Regions from separate parts of the Stenotrophomonas sp. STEN147 genome, predicted to be linked through region 2. Evidence: riboswitches for the same ligand, from Rfam matches in the RefSeq annotation. Region 2 holds a riboswitch; the other holds the start of a gene.

Region 1 (7,756 bases), on a different contig from region 2:
TGCCTATCCCCACAGGCGCGGGACAGGGTAAGGTGACGCCCCTGTAGCCGCCGCCCACTCCTGCCGATGCCCGCCAGCCCCGTTACGCCTGCCTCGCCCTCCCGCCTGGGCCATTCGCTCAAGCCACGCCAGCTGATCATGATGGGGTTGGGCAGCGCCATCGGCGCGGGCCTGTTCCTGGGGTCCGGTGTGGGCGTACAGGCGGCCGGCCCGGCGGTGCTGGTGTCGTACCTGGTGGCCGGCGCACTGGTGATCATCGTGATGAACGCACTGGGCGAAATGGCGGCGGCCAAGCCGACCAGCGGCGCGTTCTCGGTCTATGCCGCCGACGCCATGGGCGCCACGGCAGGGGCCACTGTCGGCTGGCTCTGGTGGGTACAGCTGGTGATCGTGATCGCCGCCGAGGCCGTGGGAGCGGCGGGTCTGCTGGCCACGGTCTGGCCTGCCATTCCGGTGCCGATGGCCGCCCTGGCGTTCATGCTGTTCTTCACCGCGATCAACCTGCTGGGGGTCCGGAATTTCGGTGAGTTCGAGTTCTGGTTCGCCATTCTCAAGGTGGTGGCGATCCTGGCGTTCATCGCCATCGGTTTCGCGCTGCTGATGGGCTGGCTGCCGCAGGTGACCTCTCCGGGACTGAGCAATTTCACCGCGCACGGCGGTTTTGCACCGCAGGGCCTGGCCGGCATCGGCGCAGCCCTGCTGGTGGTGGTGTTCGCCTTCGGCGGCACCGAGATCGTGGCCGTTGCCGCGGCCGAGACCGAGGATCCCGAGCGCAGCATCGCCCGCGCCATCCGCACCGTGGCCTGGCGCATCCTGGTGTTCTACATCGGCTCGCTGAGCGTGATCATCGCGGTGGTGCCGTGGACCAGCGAAGCGCTGAAGTCGCCGTTCGCTGCGGTGCTGGATGCGGCCCGCATCCCGGGGGCGGGCACGGCCATCACGCTGATCGCAGTGATCGCCCTGCTGTCGGCCCTCAACGCCAACCTCTACGGCGCGTCGCGGATGATGTATTCGCTGGCGCAGCGCCGCGAGGCACCGGCCGTGCTCGGCTGGACCGACCCGCGGCAGGTGCCGGTGATCGCCGTTCTGGCCAGCGTGCTGTTCGGCTTTGCCGCGACGGTGATGGAACTGCTGTTCCCGGACAAGGTGCTGCCGGTGCTGCTGAACATCGTCGGCTCGACCTGCCTGCTGGTGTGGACGCTGTCGCTGCTCTCCCAACTGGTGCTGCGCCGCCGTGCGGACCGCCTCGGCTCGCGCCTGCCGTTCCGCATGGCCGGTTTTCCGTGGCTGACCTGCTGCGCCCTGGCGATCCTGGCACTGATCTTCGGCCTGCTGCTGAGCGAGGCGCATACGCGCCTGCAGTTCCTGTCGATGGTGGCCCTGACCGCCACGATCGCGGCCGGCAGTGCCATCGCGCGCCGCATGCGCGAGGCCTGATCCCGTACTGCCGAGCGTGGGCTCGGCTCTACAGCGGGCATACATCCTGCGTGCCATCCTGTTCGCGGGGCCGTCATCGGCCCGCTGAACTGGAGCACCCCATGTTGCGCAGTCGTCCGTTCCTGATGTTCACCGGCCAGGCCGAGGCGGCCCTGGCCCTGTACGCCGAGGCGTTCGCCGATTTCCGGCTGCTTGCCCTGCAACGCCATCCCGACGGCGCAGGGGCGGGAGTACCCGGCCAGGTGCGGCAGGCGACCTTCATGCTCGGCGGCACCAACTATCTGTGCTTCGACAGCCTGGATGTGCACGACTTCACCTTCAGTCCGTCGATCTCGCTGTTCGTCGAGTGCGGTGGCGCCGAACAGTTCGAGCGCGCGGCGCGCGTGCTGGGCGAGGGCGGGCACTGGCTGATGCCGGTGGGCGACTACGATTTCAGCAACCGCTACGGCTGGGTGCAGGACCGGTTCGGTGTGTCCTGGCAGTTGAGCCTGGGGCAGATGCCGGATCCGTGATCGGTTCAGCCGCTGCGCTCGCCGGGCATGGCCCGGCGCTACCGTAAACGAAAACGGCCCGCTTGCGCGGGCCGTTCCGTCAATCACGCTTCGACTTCATCATCCTTGTAGGCGTCGACCGGGATGCAGGCGCACATCACGTTCTTGTCGCCGTAGACGTTGTCGACGCGGGCCACCGGCGGCCAGTACTTCTGCAGCTTCAGGCTGGGCAGCGGGAAGGCGGCCAGCTCGCGCGGATAGGCGTGGGTCCACTCGCTGGCCGTCACCGCGGTGGCGGTGTGCGGCGCGTTCTTCAGCGGATTGTCCTCGCGGTCCAGGCGTCCATCCTCGATCGCACGGATTTCCTCGCGGATCTGGATCATGGCGTCGATGAAGCGGTCCAGCTCATGCAGCGACTCGCTTTCGGTGGGCTCGACCATCAGCGTGCCGGCCACCGGGAAGCTCAGCGTCGGCGCGTGGAAGCCGAAGTCGATCAGGCGCTTGGCCACGTCCTCGGCGCCGATGCCGCTGCTCTTCTCCAGCGGGCGCACATCGAGGATGCACTCATGCGCCACCAGGCCATTGCGGCCGGTGTACAGCGTCCTGAAGTGCGGCGCCAGGCGCTTGGCGATGTAGTTGGCATTGAGCTGCGCGACCTGGGTCGCCTTGCGCAGGCCCTCGCGGCCCATCATCGCGATGTACATCCAGCTGATCGGCAGGATCGAGGCGCTGCCGAAGCTGGCGGCGCTGACCATGCCGACGGGGCCGTTGTCACCCAGCTTGCCCGGCAGGAACGGGGCCAGGTGCGCCTTGACCGCGCACGGGCCGACGCCCGGGCCGCCGCCGCCGTGCGGGATGCAGAAGGTCTTGTGCAGGTTCAGGTGGGAAACGTCCGAACCCCACTTGCCCGGCTTGGCCACGCCGACCAGGGCGTTCATGTTGGCACCGTCGGTGTACACCTGGCCGCCGTGCTTGTGGATGATCTCGCAGATCTCGACCACCTCCTCCTCGAACACGCCGTGCGTGGACGGGTAGGTCATCATGATCGCGGCCAGGCGGTCGCTGTACTTCTCGGCGTTGAGGCGGATGTCCTCGACATCGACATTGCCGTTGGCATCGGTCTTGGTGACCACCACCTTCATGCCGCACATCTGTGCCGAGGCCGGGTTGGTACCGTGGGCCGAATCCGGAATCAGGCAGATGTCGCGATGCTCCTCACCACGCGAGCGGTGGTAGGCGCGGATCGCCAGCAGGCCGGCGTACTCGCCCTGTGCACCCGAGTTCGGCTGCAGGCTGACCGCATCGTAGCCGGTGCATTCGACCAGCATCGCTTCCAGCGACTCGATCAGTTCCTTGTAGCCCAGTGCCTGGTCGGCCGGCACCAGCGGATGGATCTGCGAGAACTCCGGCCAGGTCACCGGGATCATCTCGGCGGTGGCGTTGAGCTTCATGGTGCACGAGCCCAGCGGGATCATCGTGCGGTCCATCGCCAGGTCCTTGTCGGCCAGCGAACGCAGGTAGCGCAGCAGTTCGTGCTCGCTGTGGTGCGTGTTGAACACCGGATGGGTCAGGAACGCGGACTGGCGCAGCAGCCCGGCCGGCAGCGCGTCGGCGGTGCTGGCATCCAGTGCATCGACATCGGCATCGGCACCGAAGACGGCGGCCAGCGCGACCACATCGGCGCGGGTGGCGGTCTCGTCCAGGCTGATGCCGACCGAGTCGCTGTCGATCGCGCGCAGGTTGTAGCCGGCGGCGCGCGCCTTGGCATGGATCTCATCGGCGTGCACGCCGGTGACGTGCAGGGTGTCGAAGAAGTCGCCAGCAACCTGCACGCCGGCCTTGCGCAGTGCGGCGGCGAGGATCGCGGCCAGGCGGTGCGTGCGGCGGGCGATGCGGGTCAGGCCTTCCGGACCGTGGTAGACGGCGTACATCGAGGCCATCACCGCCAGCAGGACCTGTGCGGTACAGATGTTGGAGGTGGCCTTCTCGCGGCGGATATGCTGCTCGCGGGTCTGCAGGGTCAGGCGGTAGGCCGGGTTGCCCTGCGCATCGATCGAGACGCCGATCAGGCGGCCGGGCATCGAGCGCTTGTAGGCGTCGCGGCAGGCCATGAACGCCGCGTGCGGGCCACCGAAGCCGAACGGCACGCCGAAACGCTGGCTGTTGCCGACCACGATGTCCGCGCCCCATTCGCCCGGTGCGGCGAGCAGGGTCAGCGCCAGCAGATCGGTGGCCACGGCGACCAGGCCCCCGCGTGCATGCACGGCCTCGACCAGTGCGCGGTAGTCGGCCACCTGGCCGAACGTATCCGGATACTGCAGCAGCACGCCGAAGCTGTCCGCTTCCAGCGCTTCGGCCGGGGTGCCGACGCGCAGCACGATGCCCATGGGCTCGGCGCGGGTGCGCAGCAGCTCCAGGGTCTGCGGGTGCACGGCATCGTGCACGAAGAAGGTGTCCGACTTCGACTTGGCCGAACGCTTGGCCAGGGTCATTGCTTCGGCCGCTGCGGTGGCTTCGTCCAGCAGCGAGGCGTTGGCGATCTCCATGCCGGTCAGGTCGGCGCACAGGGTCTGGAAGTTGATCAGCGCTTCCATGCGGCCCTGCGAGATCTCCGCCTGGTACGGGGTGTAGGCGGTGTACCAGGCCGGGTTTTCCAGGATGTTGCGCAGGATCACGTTCGGCGTGTGGGTGCCGTAATACCCCTGGCCGATGAAGCTGCGCAGCACGGTGTTCTTGTCGGCGATCGCGCGGATCTTCGCCAGTGCCTCCACTTCGGTGATCGACTCCGGCAGCGCCAGCGCTGCCGGCGACTTGATCTTGGCCGGCACGATGGCATCGGTCATCGCATCCAGCGACGCGTGGCCGACGACGTCGAGCATCTGCGCGATCTCGGCGTCATTGGGGCCGATATGGCGCTCGACGAACGCACTGTGGTGCTCGAGCTCACGCAGGGAAGGGGTGTTCTGGGACATGGCGAAGGATCCGTCAGGAAAGGGCACACGCACGGGCACAAGCCGCCGGATGGCGGGCTGCGGGGCGCCCCTCTGTCCTTTTGCCTGAGAGTTTGGAAGCGCGGCTGGCCGCAGCTTCGTGCCCCTTCGGCGCCGGATCGAACCGGTCTCTCCAGAGTTGTGTTGCGGGTGGTATCGGGCCTGAGCGATTACGGGCGTTGCGCCTTCGGCAGCGGTGTTCCGCTTCTCCCACCGTGTTGCCCGCCGATTATAGCCGGTTATGGCCCGCTGCCGAGGCCGCCCCGGGGGGGGGCACGTCGCCTGAATGGCCGATGGCCCGGGCGTGCGTTTTGTGCAGTGCTGCATGGCATCGGGCGCATTCCCCGCCTATGATGGGCGGATACCCGAATTCATCTGGCGCCGTCCCTGCTGCAGCGGGACCGGCGCCCGCCGTGCGTGCCGCGCATGGCCTTGCCGGACACCGTTCACATGACCGCCGCTGCTGCTCCGTCCACCCGTCGCATGGCCCTGCTGCTCGCGGGCCTGGCCATGTTCGGCCCGTTCTCCATCGACACCATTTTCCCGGCCTTCCCGCAGCTGGCCCAGCGCCTGGCGGTGGATGAGGTGGCCGTCCAGCAGACCATCAGCGTCTACCTGCTGTTCTATGGCCTGATGAGCCTGGCGCACGGGCCGCTGTCCGATGCCTGGGGCCGCAAGCGGGTGATTTTGGGCGGCCTGGTGGTATTTGCCGGGGCCTCGGTCGGCTGCGCGCTGTCCACCGACCTGCCGACCCTGCTGGCGTTCCGCGCGCTGCAGGGCCTGTCGGCGGGCGTGGGGATGATCGTCGGCCGCGCGGTGATCCGTGACCTGTACCACGGCCATGACGCCCAGCGGTTGATGAGCCAGGTCTCGATGCTGTTCGGCATCGCGCCGGCCATCGCCCCGATCATCGGTGGCTGGATTCTGCTCAGCGGTGCCGGCTGGCCGCTGATCTTCTGGTTCCTCGTGGTGTTCTCGCTGGTGCTGCTGGTGGCCACCGCGCGCTTCCTGCCGGAAACGCATCCGCTGGAGGCGCGGGTACCACTGTCGCCGCGCGCACTGCTGCGTGACTATGTGCGCATCGGCTTCAACCCGCGTTTCCTGCGCCTGGCCCTGGCCGGCAGCATCGGCTTCGGCGGCATTTTCCTGTACATCGCTTCCGCGCCGGTGTTCGTGATGCAGCACCTGCATCTGGGCGAAGGCGATTTCGCCTGGCTGTTCATTCCCACCATCGGTGGCATGACGGCCGGCGCGTTCCTGTCCGGGCGCATGGCCGGGCACACCACGCCGACCCGGCAGGTGACCATCGGCTTCTCCCTGTGCGCGCTGTCGACACTGCTCAACGTCGGCTACGTGGTGCTGGCGGCGGAGTTCGCGCTGCCGTGGGCGGTACTGCCCATTTTCCTGGGCGGCATGGGCATGGCGCTGATCTTCCCGATCCTGGCGCTGGCCGTGCTCGACATGTATCCGCACCAGCGCGGCCTGGCCTCGTCGCTGCAGGCCTTCGCGCAGCTGATGATCAGCACCGTGGTGGCCGGTGTCGTCTCGCCCCTGCTCAGTGCCAGCCCGCTGCATCTGGCGCTGGGGCAGGCCGGCTTCTTCGCCGCCGGGTTTGCGTTCTGGTACTGGGAACACCGCCGTGAGCGCGCAGTGCAGGCCGTGGTCACGGACCTCTGACCGGCCGCAGGGGCGGTGGCGGGCGACCCGTGAAGCGGCGCCACGGCCGGGGTGCGCTATCCTTGCGCCCCCCCGTAGCGATGCCGCCCCCATGTCCACCACCTCCAAGACCCGTCGCGACCAGCGCCGCCGCCAGGAAGAGAAGGCTGCCAACAAGGCCGCCGCCCAGGCTTCACCGGTGGAGCCGCATGCCGAACTGCGCGATGCGCAGCGCACGCTGCTGGCAGGTGTCGTGCGCCGCGATGGCGAGTGGGTGCTGGGCATGGATGGCCGTATCGCCGGCCATAGCGAGAGTGCCGCGCAGGTGCTGGCGTTGATCATGCAGGCCGGTGAACTGCACGAGCGCAACGGTACGCCGGTGCGTCTGATGTATTCCGACGCGCTGCGCGATGCCGCGCAGGCCGAGGCCAGGGAGAAGGGCCAGACCTTCGAGGAATACAAGGCCGAGCTGGCCGCCGCGATGGCGGCGAAGAAGAACAGCTGATCCGTAGTGGGCAGCGCCGGACCCTGTCCGGCGAGCGCAGCGGTGCGATCAATGCCGCCGGGCATGGCCCGGCGCTACCGGAACGGAAGGGGCGGATCCTCGCGGATCCGCCCCTTTTCTCATTTCGCCGCCGGTGCCGCGCTGGCCTGCCAGCCGCACATCTGGCCTTCGTTCTGCTGCTTGAGCCACTCATTGACCGGGCTGAAGTACTCGATCATCGGGCCGGCATCCAGCTTGTCGCTGCCGGTCAGCTCCTTCAGCGTGGCCTGCCACGGCTGGCTGGCGCCCTTGCTGAGCATCGCCCAGTACTTCTGGCCGGCTTCCTTGTTGCCGTAGAACGTGCACTCGTGCAGCGGGCCCTTGTAACCCGACGCATCGCACAGGCCCTTGTAGAACTGGAACTGCAGGATGCGGGCAAGGAAGTAGCGGGTGTACGGCGTATTGCCCGGCACGTGGTACTTCGCGCCCGGATCGAAGAACTCCTCGCCGCGGGTGCTGGCCGGGGCAACGCCCTGGTACTTGGCCTTCAGATCCCACCATGCCTTGTTGTAGTTGTCGGCGGTGATCGACCCATCGAACACGCCCCAGCGCCAGCGGTCGATCATCAGGCCGAAGGGCAGGAATGAAACGCCCGACAGCGCCATGCGCATCTGCGCGTTGATCACGGCCTCACGGCT
Region 2 (7,756 bases):
ATGTCACCACGCCCAGTCCCGCAGCCAGGTTTCTGCGCCGCTGCGCCACCGGCAGTTCCGGCTGCAGCGTCGGGAACTGGCTGGCGGTGGTGATCGGCAGCTGCGGCCGCACCAGCTCCCGGCGCATCGATGCCGACAGCCCCTGGCCACTGACATAGCCGGCCGCGAAATTGCCCATGTCGGCGATGGTCGTGTCCATCGAACCGGCGGCACGCACGCGGCTGCGTTCATCGTGCGGTTCCGTCGTGCCTTCGGCGGTCCAGCCGTCGGCCAGATTCGTGGCGAAATCCTCGCGCCACATCATGCTGGTGCGGGGCATGCCGAAGCGGTCGAATACGCGCTGCTGCATGAGCGTACCCACGTCCTGGCCCAGCCCGCGCTCCAGCACGAACTGCAGCAGGATCAGGCCTTCGCCGGAATAGCCATAGCGGCTGCCCGGATCGAAGTGGAATTTCAGTTTTCCGTCCGGCTCCAGGAATGCAAAATTGGCAAAGCCGCTGGCATGGTTGAGCAGCAGGCGCGGGGTCAGCCGGCGCCAACGTTCGTCGCCGGCCAGCACGGTGTAATCGGCGTACTTCTTCGGCTCGGCCGGATAGTCCGGCAGCGGTCTGTCCAGGGCGCTGGCGATGCTGGCATCCAGATCGATCACCTTGTCCTGTGCCAGCTGCGCGATCAGGTGGCCGAAGGCCATCTTGGTCAGCGATGCCGCATACATCACCGTGTCGGTCTGCAGCGGTTCGCCGGCAGCGTTGCGCTCGCCATAGGCGGCAACGTGCACGACCTTGCCACCGTCGACGACGGCCACTGCCATCCCGCGGGCGTGAGCCACCTGCATCAGGCGCTTGGCCTCGGCATCGATCCGGGCCGGGGAGGGCACGGGAGGGGGAGCGGCCATTACGGCGGCGGGGAACAGCGTCAGCAACAGCAGGACGGCACGGCGCATGCGTGGAACTCCTGGCGGGACGTGGCGCGATGCTACCGCAGCTTCGGCTGCTTTCAGCCCCCTGCGCGAGGAGTGTGCCCGGCCAGGCCCGGCGGCAGGCCCCGTAGATGTTGCGTTCCATCCCGTCATGAATATGATTAGGCACCTAAACATATTGGAAATCACCGTGCTTGAGGCAAAACATGGCGCCCTTCTGGATGAGGCCCGGCGACGTGGCCACGCCAATGTCGCCCTGCTGCATCTGTGCTTCCAGCTGCTGTCGCTGTCCTCGGCGATCGATCGCGACTGCGCCAGCCGGCTGGCGCCGTACGGGCTCAGTGAAGGCCGCTTCATCGTGCTGTTCCTGCTGCACGGTGCCGGTGGCACACTGCCGCCGCATGCGCTGGCCGAGCGTGCCGGCGTCACCCGCGCCACCATCAGCGGGCTGCTCGATGGCCTGCAGCGCGAAGGTCTGCTGCAGCGGCGCAGCGATGCGGACGATGGCCGTCGTCTGCAGATCGTGCTGACCGCGCAGGGCAAGCGCCTGGCCGAAGACCTCTTCAATCAGCACACGCAGTGGATCGCGGGCCTGTTCAATGGCCTGGACACTGCCGAGCAGGTGCAGCTCTCACAGCTGCTGGCCAAGGTGTGGCAGCACACCGGCGGCGGACGGAAGGACCTGCAGTGAGCGCAGCGATCAGCCCGGCGCGAAAGCATCAACTGGATACCGGGGCAGCCGCCAGCACGCATCTGGCGGAATGCCTGGCCGTGGATTTCGCGGTGTTGCTGCAGACCGTTGCGGTGCTGCCGGAGACTGCCATTCAATGCATGCGCGATGCTGCCAGCAAAGGCATTACCCAGCGCATGGTTCTGGCGGCAACGCTGTTGCGTGAGGCCAGCCAGGGTGATCCTGCACAGTGGCAGTCGCATGCATCCGACACCGTGCGCGGCTGGGCCTGCTACCTGATCGGTGGCGATGCCACCGCCTCCCTGCCGGTGAAGCTGGAGAAGATGCGCCCGTTGGCCGATGATCCGCATTTCGGCGTGCGCGAATGGGCGTGGCTGGCGCTGCGCACCGACATCGTTGCCGGGCCACTGCTGGCGCTTGAATGCCTGCAGCCGTGGACGCAGGAACCGTCCGCCCATCTGCGCCGGTTTGCCTGTGAAGCACTGCGTCCCCGTGGCGTCTGGGCGGCGCACATCGCTCTTTTCAAGCAGCATCCCGAACACGCGCATTCGCTGCTGGAGGCACTGGCGGATGATCCCGAACGCTATGTGCAGGACTCCGTCGGCAACTGGCTCAACGATGCCGGGAAGACCCAGCCGCAGTGGCTGCGTGACCTGTGCACACGCTGGCAACGCGAGCGCGACAGCCCTGCCAACGCCTACATCCGCAGGCGCGCACTGCGTTCACTGTGATCCGGCGGGTGCCGGCCCATGACCGGGCCATCGGGCCCGGTCACATTGCGCGGACGCGGCTAGTGGGGCTGCAGGCGTTCGGCCGCATGCGTGGCCAGCCCCAGGGATGCCAGCATCAACCCTTCCATCACCCGGTCGCTCACGTGATGTTCGGGCGCGGCATTCTGGCGGCAGCGTTCGGCGGCCAGCAGCACCTCCTGCACGATGCGCAGGCCGGCCAGTGCGCCATCGGCATCGGCCAGCATCATGCGTCGGCCGTTCGCTGGATGGCGCTCGGGCCAGGGTTGGCCATCGGCGGCCGCACCGCTGCCGATGCGTTGCAGGTGGGCGACCAGACTGTTGGGATCGAACGGCGCCTGATCGGCATTGGCCGGATCGGGGTGGGCACCGGGGAAGGGAACGTGTGGTGTGTTCATGGCGTGTGCTCCGTACAGGACAGACGACACCGCCACCGGAAGAGGTGGCGGACGGTACGTGGCGGCAAAGACCGGGAGATGCTGATACCGGCGGGCGCAAGCGCCCCCACGCACCGCCCGCCATGGAACGCGGACGGATTGCCAGCCGGCGCCGCGCAAGGCGACGCCGGCTGACAAGCGTAAACAACATCTCCTCGGGCTTTGCCGACCCGGCCACCCTTTTCCGGTGGCAAACCATCTTGAGCACATGTCCGCGTGGAATGCCAAGGCAGTACGCGACACGTCATGAACGCGGCGGAAGTATCGCATATGCCGTTGCCCGTATAACCGCGCATCGATCGCCTGCACGCCCCTTCCGGGCCGAAGGGTGGGAAGCCTGGAAGGAAGATCTCAACGCGGTGGCACCATCGGTCCAGTCGCGACACGATCGATCCGCACACCGGCACATGCGCTGGTGCGCCAGACGCGGTAAACAGTGCATTGCCCACGTCCACCCGCAGGGGAGTCGATCATGCAGAGCACGCTCCAGGTCACGCTGTTCGGCCCTCCCGGCGAGACTCCGGCGTTGCAGTTGCCGGATGTGGACGGGCCCTCGGTGGCGATACCGGAATCGACCCTGCGGCGGCTGGTCTCCGATCTCTACACGGCGCGGTCCCTGCTCAACCCCGAGCAGCTGGAGGAGGCGAGGCGGGAGCTGGACCAGGTGCTGGAGCGCTGGGCCGATATCCACGAGGGCCTGCTGCTGGACGTGGAAGTGCATGGCAGTCGCTAGATCGCCGTGCTGCTGAACCGCTTCCCCAGTTGCGGATGAAACATTTTGTGCTGCGCAGAAGCTGTGCTATCAATACATCCCATGAACGCAGCCGCTACCCGCTTTTACTGGTATTACTTTCCGAAGCCACTGGCGGAGGAAGGACTGCGCTCACCCTGAAGAAAGCTTCAGACGCATTCCCGAAAGCCGCCAGCGAACCTGGCGGCTTTTTTCATGCCGCCTCGCTGGGGACCCCCAACGTACCGGAGACCTCCCCCATGCCCCCCCATACCGACGACCTGCGCATCCGCACCATCGAACCGCTCGCACCGCCTGCCCAGCTGCTGGCGATGCTGCCGTGTGACGATGAAGCCTCCGACACCGTCAGTGCTTCGCGCGCGGCCCTGCACCAGATCCTGCATGGCCGCGACGATCGCCTGGCGGTCGTGGTCGGCCCGTGTTCGATCCACGATCCCAATGCGGCCATCGAGTACGCACAGCGCTTGAAGCCTCTGCGCGACGCGCTGGCCGGCGAGCTGGAGATCGTCATGCGCGTGTACTTCGAGAAGCCGCGCACCACGGTGGGCTGGAAGGGCCTGATCAACGATCCTGACCTGGACGGCAGCTTCCGGATCGACAAGGGCCTGCGCATTGCCCGCGGCCTGCTGCGCGACATCAACAAGCTGGGCCTGCCGGCCGGCGTTGAATTCCTCGACGTGATCTCGCCGCAGTACATCGCCGACCTGGTGGCATGGGGCGCGATCGGCGCACGCACCACCGAAAGCCAGGTGCACCGCGAACTGGCCTCCGGCCTGTCGTGCCCGGTGGGCTTCAAGAACGGCACCGATGGCAACGTCAAGATCGCGGCCGACGCGGTCGGCGCGGCCTCCAACCCGCATCACTTCCTGTCGGTGACCAAGCAGGGCGGTACCGCCATCGTTTCGACCACCGGCAACCCGGATTGCCATGTGATCCTGCGCGGCGGCAAGCAGCCGAACTACGACGCGGCCAGCGTGGCCGACGCCTGCCAGGCACTGGCCAAGGCCAGGCTGCCAACGCGGCTGATGATCGATGCCAGCCATGCCAACAGCCTGAAAAACCCGGAAAACCAGCCGAAGGTGATCGAAGACATCGCCGTTCAGTTGGAAGACGGCGAACAGCGCATCGTGGGTGTGATGATCGAGAGCCATCTGGTGGGAGGCCGGCAGGAACTGGTGGAAGGCCAGCCGCTGGTCTACGGGCAGAGCATCACCGATGGCTGCATCGACTGGGACACCACGGTGACGGTGCTAGAGCGACTGGCCGCGGCCGTGCGCGCCCGTCGCGAAGTGACAGTGTCAGAAGCCGCCTGAGCGCGGCATGTGTGTGGATGGCGGCCAGCGCCTGCGGGGGTGCGGCCGCGATCAGGGCCGGTCGGAGTTGGAGACCGGCCCGTCCGCACCGGCGATGCGCCTGGCGCTGCGCATGAGCGACAGCGCCAGGTCCATCGCCGGGGTGGTGCAGGGCACGAAGGGGAGCGCCGGGCCATGCCCGGCGAACACGCCATCGTTCAATGCACTTCGTCGTGATACACGAACTTCGGCATTTCCCAGCGGTAATGGATCGCCAGCAGGCGCAGGGCGAAGCCGCCCGCCAGGCAGCACAGGATGGCCGTGGCATCGGACACGTTCCAGTGCAGCAGCAGCAGATAGGCGGCGCCGGTCAGCAGCGCGATGATCGCGTACAGCTCCTTCTGGAAGATGAGCGGCACCTCGTTGCAGAGGATGTCGCGCAGCACGCCGCCGAACGCGCCGGTCAGCATGCCGGCGATCAGCACGATCGGCGTGGCATGACCGGCCTCGCGTGCGATCGAGCAGCCGATCAGGGTGAAGGCGATCAGGCCCAGGCCGTCGAGCACCAGGAAGGTGCGGCGGAAGTGGTGCATCCAGCGTGCGACCCAGGTGGCGATCAGCGCCGCGCACACGGTGAAGCCGAGGTACTCGGGATGTTTGACCCAGCCCAGCGGATAGTGGCCAAGCAGGATGTCGCGCAGTGAACCACCGCCGAGTGCGGTAACGCAGGCGATCATGACCACGCCGAACAGATCCATGCGGCGGCGTCCCGCGGACAGTGCGCCGGTCATGGCTTCGGCGGAAATGGCGATCAGGTAGATGATGGACAGCAACATGGAACAGGCTCCGGACGCGGTGGGGCCGGCCATGCGCGGACGCCGCCATTGCCTGCGCAATGACGGGATGACGATGACCGGTGCCGCTCCCGCTGTCCTTTTGCCTGAGAGTTCAGCGGCGTAGGCCGCGTGCCCCTTCGGCGGATCGTACCGGGCATGCCCGGTGACCTCTCTCCAGCTCGGCGAGTCGAATGCATGGTTGGTGGGATTCCAGCCCACCGGCCTGAGCGATCATGGGAGCCTGCGCCTTCGGCGGGCGCCAGCGCGGCGCCTCTCTCCTGCATTCGCGGGCAGTATATCCGCTGCGGTGCAGCACGGCATAATCCCGGCATGGCCCCCTCCCGCCGCCCGTGGTTCCTGTACCTGCTCGAATGCCACGATGGCAGCTACTACGCTGGCATCAGCACCGACGTGGACGCGCGTTTCGCCGCCCATCGCGCCGGCACCGGGGCGCGCTACACCCGGGCCCGCCCGCCGCTGCGCATCCTGGCCGTGCGTGAGTACCCGGACCGCGCCGCGGCTTCGCGCGCCGAGTGGCAGCTCAAACAGCTGCCGCGCGAGCGCAAGCTGGCGTGGCTGCAGGCATTGGATTCCGCATCTTTGTAGTGCCGTGCCCAACGTGGGGTCAGACCCCTTTCCGCAGGAAGGGGATCCGACCCCGTTGCAGACCTGCGCTACCGTTTCGGCCGGCGGTCATCCTGGTCATCGCCGAAGATGATGCGTGCGCTGCGCTGGTAGCTCCAGTACGCCACCGCCCAGTTCAGCAGCACCACGATGCGGTTGCGGAAGCCGATCAGGAAGAACACGTGCGCGGCCAGCCAGAACCACCAGGCCAGCACGCCCGACAGCTGCAGGCGCCCCAGGTGCACGATGGCGGCCATGCGGCCGATGGTGGCCAGGTTGCCGTAGTCCGCGTACTTGAAGGGCCCGGGCTCCGGCCTGCCGTGCAGGCGCGCGCGGATGACCTCGGCCACGTACTTGCCCATCTGCTTGGCCGCGGGCGCTACGCCGGGCACGGGCTTGCCATTGGCTTGGTTCACGGCGGCCAGATCGCCGGCCACGAACAGTTCCGGATGCCCGGGCAGGGTCAGGTCCGGCTGCACCTGCACGCGCCCGGCACGGTCCAGTGGCACGTCCAGCGTGCGCGCCAGCGGCGAGGCGGCCACGCCGGCCGCCCACACCACGGTGCGCGCCGGCACGAACTGGTCACCCAGCGTGAAGCCCTGGCTGTCGATGTTGCTCACCGGGGTTCCGGTCAGCACTTCCACACCCAGCTTTTCCAGCTGCCGGCGCGCCTTCAGCGAGAGCACTTCCGGGAACGAGGACAGCACGCGTGGACCGGCTTCCACCAGGCGCACCTTGGCGCTGGCCGGATCGATGTGGCGGAATTCATTGCGCAGCGTATGGCGCGCAATCTCGGCCAGGGTGCCCGCCAGTTCGACGCCGGTCGGGCCGCCGCCGACGACGGCAAAGCTGAGCCATGCCGCCTTCCTGGCCGGGTCCGGTTCGGCTTCGGCGCGCTCGAACGCCAGCAGCAGCTTGCGGCGCAGGGCAATGGCATCGTCGAGGGTTTTCAGGCCGGGCGCATCATCGGCCCACTGGTCGTTGCCGAAGTAGGCGTGAGTGGCGCCGGTAGCCAGCAGCAGGCTGTCGTAGTCCAGCGTGCTGCCGTCGGCCAGCCGCACCTGGCGGAGCTGCCTGTCGATGACCACGACCTCACCGAGCCGCACTTCCACGTTGCGCTGGTGGCCGAGGATGTGGCGCAGCGGTGCGGCGATGTCCGGCGCTGACAGGCCTGCAGTGGCGACCTGGTACAGCAGCGGCTGGAACAGGTGATGGTTGCGGCGGTCGACCAGGGTGATGCGGATGCGTTCGCGTGCCAGCGCACGGGTGGCCCAGAGGCCGGCAAAACCGCCGCCGACAACGACCAGGTGGGGAACGCGCTCACGACTCATCGACTCACTCCAGGGGGCATGGGGAACCGTCCGGCATCTTCGCACGGCGGCGGCCTGTCACGTCAGCGTGCGCGCGGATCGGCGATACTCGGATTCAGGCAACCGCCAGCGAGAGGCCCATGAGCG

Evidence for each region. A riboswitch is a leader RNA that binds a small molecule or an ion and turns the genes downstream of it on or off. The one in region 2 is predicted to bind glycine.
Region 1: linked by a shared signal. The riboswitch ahead of gcvP (aminomethyl-transferring glycine dehydrogenase) and the one ahead of ACVOKU_RS09480 (trimeric intracellular cation channel family protein) in region 2 are both predicted to bind glycine.

What each region holds. Positions count from the first base shown of each region.
Region 1 is NZ_JBRRCG010000021.1:52,869-60,624, forward strand. It holds gene ACVOKU_RS16755 (amino acid permease) at 67-1,437, shown strand; gene ACVOKU_RS16760 (VOC family protein) at 1,539-1,949, shown strand; gene gcvP (aminomethyl-transferring glycine dehydrogenase) at 2,033-4,900, opposite strand; glycine riboswitch at 4,963-5,065, opposite strand; gene ACVOKU_RS16770 (multidrug effflux MFS transporter) at 5,369-6,595, shown strand; gene ACVOKU_RS16775 (hypothetical protein) at 6,687-7,079, shown strand; gene ACVOKU_RS16780 (M2 family metallopeptidase) at 7,199-7,756, opposite strand, start outside.
Region 2 is NZ_JBRRCG010000007.1:89,962-97,717, reverse strand. It holds gene ACVOKU_RS09515 (serine hydrolase domain-containing protein) at 1-943, opposite strand, end outside; gene ACVOKU_RS09510 (MarR family winged helix-turn-helix transcriptional regulator) at 1,110-1,610, shown strand; gene ACVOKU_RS09505 (DNA alkylation repair protein) at 1,607-2,341, shown strand; gene ACVOKU_RS09500 (hypothetical protein) at 2,401-2,757, opposite strand; gene ACVOKU_RS09495 (hypothetical protein) at 3,269-3,529, shown strand; gene ACVOKU_RS09490 (3-deoxy-7-phosphoheptulonate synthase) at 3,787-4,860, shown strand; gene ACVOKU_RS09485 (hypothetical protein) at 4,912-5,061, opposite strand; gene ACVOKU_RS09480 (trimeric intracellular cation channel family protein) at 5,058-5,675, opposite strand; glycine riboswitch at 5,758-5,863, opposite strand; glycine riboswitch at 5,877-5,966, opposite strand; gene ACVOKU_RS09475 (GIY-YIG nuclease family protein) at 6,006-6,281, shown strand; gene ACVOKU_RS09470 (NAD(P)/FAD-dependent oxidoreductase) at 6,350-7,630, opposite strand; gene ACVOKU_RS09465 (NYN domain-containing protein) at 7,750-7,756, shown strand, end outside.